2 linked regions of the Alkalihalophilus pseudofirmus genome follow. The protein of the gene in region 1 interacts with the protein of each later gene in a pairwise test. Links are inferred from orthologs where the notes say so. Each region holds a gene or a part of one and is shown on either strand. Other genes may lie near its edges.

Region 1 (3,247 bases):
AAGGAAGAACCAAAAGAAGAGAAAAAAGAAGAAACTCCTAAAGCTGACAATACGAATGATGACAACGACGACACACGTGTTATTGCGATGCCTTCAGTTCGTAAGTTTGCACGTGAAAAAGGTGTAAACATCAAGCAAGTAAGCGGTACGGGTAAAAATGGCCGTATTCTGAAAGAAGATATTGAAAACCACCTAAACGGCGGCGGTGCAGACACTGCTTCTGATGCTAAAGTAGAAACTGCTGATACTAAACAAGATCAAGCAGCTGCTAAGAGTGAACCAACGGCAATTCCAGCTGGCGAAATGGAAGAGCGTGTACCATTCAAAGGTGTACGTAAAGCTATTGCAAAAGCAATGGTTAACTCGAAGCACACTGCTCCTCATGTTACTCACATGGATGAAGTAGAGGTTTCAGCTTTAGTTACTCACCGTAAGCAATATAAAGAAATCGCAGCTGAGCAAGGTACTAAGCTTACTTATTTACCATATGTAGTGAAGGCACTTACAGCTGCATTACGTAAATACCCTGCATTAAATGCGTCAATCGATGATGCAAATGATGAGATTGTTTACAAAAAGTACTTCAACATCGGTATCGCAGCGGATACAGAGCACGGTTTATTCGTCCCTGTAGTTAAAGATGCGGATCGTAAATCTATTTTTGCATTAGCGGATGAAATTAATGAGTTGGCAGTTAAAGCTCGTGATGGTAAACTTAGTGGTGCAGAAATGAAGGGCGGATCAGCAACAATTTCTAATGTTGGTTCTGCTCGTGGTCTATGGTTTACACCAGTTATCAATCACCCAGAAGTTGCTATTCTAGGTATTGGTCGTATTGAAGAGAAGCCAGTCGTTAAAAATGGCGAGATTGTAGCCGCGCCAGTGTTGGCTCTTTCTATTAGCTATGACCACCGTTTAATTGATGGCGTAACAGCTCAGAATGCTCTAAACCACGTTAAGCGTCTGTTAAATGATCCACAATTACTATTAATGGAGGGGTAATGAATGGTTGTTGGAGATTTCGCAAATGAAGTAGACACACTTGTCATTGGTTCAGGTCCAGGAGGATATGTTGCAGCAATCCGTGCAGCCCAACTCGGACAAAAAGTAACGATCGTTGAAAAAGGAACTCTTGGAGGGGTATGTCTTAATGTAGGTTGTATCCCATCAAAAGCACTTATCTCAGCTGGACACCGTTATCACAATGCTAAGCATTCTGAGGATATGGGAGTTACTGCAGAAGGCGTTTCAATCAACTTTGATAAAGTTCAAGAGTGGAAAGGCTCTGTCGTTAAGAAATTAACAGGCGGTGTTGAAGGCCTTCTTAAAGGAAACAAAGTTGAGATCGTACAAGGGGAAGCATACTTTGCTTCTGAGAACTCTGTACGTATTATGGACGAGAAAAGTTCGCAAACATACAACTTCAAAAATTGTATCATTGCAACAGGTTCTAGCCCGATTGAACTTCCTAGCTTCAAATACACTGAGCGTGTTATCAACTCAACAGGAGCTCTTGCTCTTAAAGAAGTACCTAAGAAAATGGTTGTAATCGGTGGTGGATACATTGGTATCGAGCTTACTGGTGCATATTCTAACATGGGTACTGAAGTAGTAGTTCTAGAAGGCGGCAAACAAATCCTTCCTGGCTTCGAAAAGCAAATGAGTAAACTTGTTGAGAAGAGACTTAAAAAGAACGGTGTTGCATTCCATACCGAAGCTCTAGCTAAAGGCGTGGAAGAAACAGAAAACGGCGTTAAAGTTACAGCTGAAGTTAAAGGGAAAGAAGAAGTGTTTGAAGCAGACTATGTTCTTGTAACAGTTGGTCGTAAACCAAACACTGAAGAGCTTGGCCTTGAACAAATCGGTGTGGAAATGACAGAACGCGGTTTAATTAAAACGGACAAGCAATGTCGTACAAATGTAAGCAACATCTACGCAATTGGTGACATTATTGAAGGTCCTGCATTAGCACACAAAGCTTCTTACGAAGGTAAGATTGCAGCTGAAGCTATTGCTGGTGAAAAATCAGAAATTGATTACTTAGCTATTCCGGCTGTTGTATTCTCTGATCCAGAGCTTGCTACAGTTGGTTACAGTGAACAAGAAGCAAAAGATGCAGGCTATGATATCGTAGCAGCTAAGTTCCCATTTGCAGCTAACGGACGTGCTCTATCTCTTAACGATACTGATGGCTTTATGAAGCTAATCACTCGTAAAGAAGATGGACTAGTGATCGGAGCTCAAATTGCTGGACCAAATGCTTCTGATATGATTGCAGAACTTGGACTTGCAATTGAAACGGGCATGACAGCTGAAGATATTGCTCTTACTATTCATGCGCATCCTTCATTAGGTGAGATCACAATGGAAGCTGCTGAAGTTGCTATTGGTACACCTATTCACATTGTAAAATAACTTTCTTAAAAGCCACTTGTTTTCAAGTGGCTTTTTTCTTTTTTTAATTCACATTTGACAACTCGGATTAATATGATTTATAGTAAGACTAAGGTAACTGATCGGACAACCGAAGGGACTCCTAAATACGTCTTAAATCTTAATGAGGTGATCGTATGAAACATAAATCTCTCTTTAAATGGACGCTGGATGCCTTAACATCCTTCGGGCAAGTTCCACTACCTATTCTCTTTTCAAATCAGTTTATGAAGAAATATACGGCTTATAATGAGTGGAATGAATGGGTCGCACAAAGCAATCAAAATATCATTACCATTAAGGACTTTGAAGTAGAAGATGAAAGTTGGACGCAATTTATCCAACATTCAACGGCGTTCTCTAGTGGAAAAGAGATGATTGAAGCAGCTGAAGAATTTTATTTCTCTCAACGACCATACGGACCGTTTCCAATCATATAAAAAAGGATGCTTCTTTTGAAGCATCCTTTTTTTCATTACAGCTATAATTCTAATTGGTTTTTTTGAGTATTAATCATATTTGTTAGGTTAGATATAATATTATCTTTTCTCTGCGGTCCTTCTAGTCTTAAATGTATATGTTCACCACTTAAAATGAGCATCGTCGGAAACGTTTCAATGTCATACTGTTTGACCTTATCCTTGTCTTCAGCTTCTATTACATAAAATGAAGAAAGTTGTTCAGGGTGATTTGTTTGAAACTCTAATAAAGCGTCGTAATACGTGTGTTCTTTATCTATAGCTTTAGGGTCAGAAAAGAATAAAGTGACCATATTAGATTCTTCGTAAAATGGTTGGTTGCCTTCATTTGAAGC
Region 2 (3,245 bases), 360 kb from region 1 along the record:
TGTAGTCGGATTTGAGTATGGCTACAACGTATTTGCACCTGAGACTCTTGTTCTTTGGGAAGCTCAATTTGGAGATTTCGCCAACGGAGCTCAAGTTATATTTGACCAATGGGTATCTGCAGGGCGTGCTAAGTGGGGCCAAAAATCAGGACTTGTATGTCTTCTGCCACATGGATATGAAGGGCAAGGACCTGAGCACTCAAGCGGCCGTGTTGAACGCTTCTTAGTACTTGCGGCTGAAAATAACTGGACAATTGCTAACTGTACATCAGCAGCGCAATATTTCCACATTTTACGTCGTCAAGCGGCTATCCTTGAAAAAGATTCGGTTCGTCCGTTAATAATTATGACCCCAAAAAGTCTGCTTCGTAATCCAGTTGTTGCTTCCACGCATGCTGAATTTACTGAAGGAGAATTCAAGCCTGTGTTTGAACAAGCTGGCTTAGGTGAGGCTGCAGATAAAGTAGAACGTATTGTCCTTTGCAGCGGTAAAGTAGCGATTGACCTTGCAGACCGTGTGAAGAAATCTGACGAAAACTGGGATTGGCTTCACATTGCACGTGTTGAAGAGCTGTATCCGTTCCCGAAAAAGCAAATTCGTGAATTATTTGCTAGATACTCAAATTTAAAAGAAATTGTTTGGGTACAAGAGGAGCCTAAGAATATGGGTGCTTGGCCATTTATCGAGTCACGCATCCGTGAGATTACACCTAGCGAGGCATCGGTTTCATACATTGGACGTACTCATCGTTCAAGTCCTGCTGAAGGTGACCCGGTTGCACATAAGAAAGAACAAGATCGTATCATCACAGAATCATTGACTCGCAAATAATAAGGAGGCCATCGCCGTGATTGAAATTAAAGTACCAGAACTAGCTGAATCGATTACTGAAGGAACGATTGCACAATGGTTAAAACAAGTTGGTGAGCAAGTAAACCAAGGGGAATATATTGCTGAACTTGAAACGGATAAGGTTAACGTAGAAATTACTGCAGAACACTCTGGTGTGATTAAAGAGTTTAAAAAAGAGCCAGGTGATACAGTTGAAGTAGGAGAAGTTATCGCTGTGATCGATGAATCAGGAGATGCTTCTGCATCAACTGAAGCACCAGCTGCTAAGGAAGAGCCTAAAGAAGAGCCAAAAGCAGAAGCTCCTAAAGCAGAAGCTGCCGAAGAAACTCAAGAAGAGACGTCATCTACAGATCGTCCTCTAGCTTCACCTGCTGCTCGCAAGCTTGCTCGTGAAAAAGGAATTGACTTAAAAGAAGTGGCAACAAATGATCCGACAGGACGAATCCGCAAACAAGATGTGGAATCTCATCAGTCACAACCAAAGGCCGCGCCGCAAGCAAAATCGGAAGCACCTGCTAAGAAGCCGCAAGCAGCAGCTGCAGACCAGCCAGGCAAGCCTGTAGAGCGTATTAAAATGTCACGCCGCCGCCAGACGATTGCAAAACGTCTTGTTGAATCTCAACAAACAGCTGCGATGCTGACTACGTTTAATGAAGTGGATATGTCGGCTGTTATGGATTTACGTAAACGCCGTAAAGATGGCTTCCTTGAGAAAAATGGTGTGAAACTTGGTTTTATGTCATTCTTCACAAAAGCAGTTATTGGTGCTCTTAAAGAGTTCCCATTACTAAACGCTGAAATTCAAGGCGATGAAATCCTAATGAAGAAGTACTACGACATCGGTGTTGCAGTATCTACTGATGAGGGCTTAGTTGTCCCTGTCGTACGTGATGCAGATCGTCTAGGATTCGCTGGTATCGAGCGTGAGATCGGTTCACTTGGTAAGAAAGCTCGTGACAATAAGCTTGCGATTTCTGACTTACAAGGCGGAACGTTCACAATTACAAACGGTGGTGTATTCGGTTCATTATGGTCTACACCAATCCTTAATGCACCACAAGTTGGTATCCTTGGCATGCATAAGGTACAATGGCGTCCGGTTGCGATTGATCAAGAAAACTTTGAAAATCGCCCAATGATGTACATTGCTTTATCTTATGATCACCGTATCGTTGATGGTAAAGAAGCAGTCAGCTTCCTTGTAAAAGTGAAGGAACTTCTTGAAGATCCAGAACAACTTTTACTTGAAGGATAATACAAAAAGCAGCCTATCTCATTGATAGGCTGCTTTATTTTGCTATAGAATTCCTTGATCTTTAGCCATTTTCTTCGCCACTTTAGGGGCAAGCCACAATGTTGGGAGCATGATCAGTGAGACGGGAACTGCAGTAAAGACAATAAATGATTGAAGAGCATTAATACTGCCTTCTCCTAAATATAATAGCACTGCAGCTACAGCACCCATAGAAAGCGCCCAAAACAATCGAATCGATTTAGCTGGTGTACTGCTTCCTGTTACTGTCATTGAAATTGTATAAGACATCGAATCTGTAGTAGTCGCAACAAACACAATGGTTACTAATAAAAACGCAGCAGCGATCCAAAAACCAAACGGCAATTGTGTGACAATAGCAATCATGGAAGCGGGCAGCCCGGCTTCATAAAGCGGTTCGCTGACTGAACCAGGATTTTGGAGTTCAAAGAAGATTCCGGAGCCTCCTACAACAGTGAACCAAAAGTTCGTCACAAGAGGGGCAATAACAATTACGGCAATAAATAGTTCTCTAATCGTACGGCCGTGAGAGATACGGCTGATAAAAATAGCCATCATTGGACCATACCCGATAAACCATCCCCAAAAGAAAATCGTCCAAAATGATAACCAGCCTGTATCACCTCGATATAAACTCAGTTCAAAATAATCGCGCAGGTAAACACCGTATGTTCCAACAAATGAATCAATAATAAAGCCAGCTGGTCCTACTAATAATACAATGACGACGAGGACGAGAGTAAAGATTATATTAAATCGGCTTAGCCATTGAATTCCCTGATGAATCCCGGTTACTGCAGAGATCCCTGCAATCGCAACTAATCCAAAAATAATCAATAACTGAGTGAGAAATGTATTTGGAATGCCAAATAAGGAATCTAACCCATATGCTGCTTGTAATCCAAGAAAACCGATCGGGCCGATGGTACCAGCAGCTACGGCAATAATGGAGAATGAATCTACCGCAATACCTAATACATTGTTTTTATTCATGATGTTTTTACCTACTAGAGGGTAAAGCAAAGTTCGAGGTTTAAAAGGCAATCCCTTAGAATAGCCATACATAAGTACTACTACACCTAATGTACCTAAAATCGCCCAAGCAGAGAATCCCCAATC

What was found.
Region 2: the proteins of lpdA (region 1) and odhB interact in binary tests that used the Escherichia coli proteins (3 or more experiments, as listed by UniProt). The link is inferred for Alkalihalophilus pseudofirmus from one-to-one orthologs.

What each region holds. Positions count from the first base shown.
Region 1 is NZ_CP117835.1:2,754,894-2,758,140, reverse strand. What follows is about bases 295-3,210. They hold lpdA (dihydrolipoyl dehydrogenase), read left to right. Parts: upstream 295-1,005; coding sequence 1,006-2,415; downstream 2,416-3,210. Other genes in these bases: PQ478_RS14705 (hypothetical protein), read right to left, coding at 2,915-3,210; PQ478_RS14710 (hypothetical protein), read left to right, coding at 2,571-2,873; PQ478_RS14720 (dihydrolipoamide acetyltransferase family protein), read left to right, coding at 295-1,002. In the rest of the region: more of PQ478_RS14720, read left to right, coding at 1-294; more of PQ478_RS14705, read right to left, coding at 3,211-3,247. UniProt on the Escherichia coli protein: Lipoamide dehydrogenase is a component of the glycine cleavage system as well as of the alpha-ketoacid dehydrogenase complexes.
Region 2 is NZ_CP117835.1:2,398,882-2,402,126, reverse strand. What follows is about bases 65-2,978. They hold odhB (2-oxoglutarate dehydrogenase complex dihydrolipoyllysine-residue succinyltransferase), read left to right. Parts: upstream 65-848; coding sequence 849-2,108; downstream 2,109-2,978. Other genes in these bases: PQ478_RS12880 (BCCT family transporter), read right to left, coding at 2,151-2,978; PQ478_RS12890 (2-oxoglutarate dehydrogenase E1 component), read left to right, coding at 65-832. In the rest of the region: more of PQ478_RS12890, read left to right, coding at 1-64; more of PQ478_RS12880, read right to left, coding at 2,979-3,245. UniProt on the Escherichia coli protein: E2 component of the 2-oxoglutarate dehydrogenase (OGDH) complex which catalyzes the second step in the conversion of 2-oxoglutarate to succinyl-CoA and CO(2).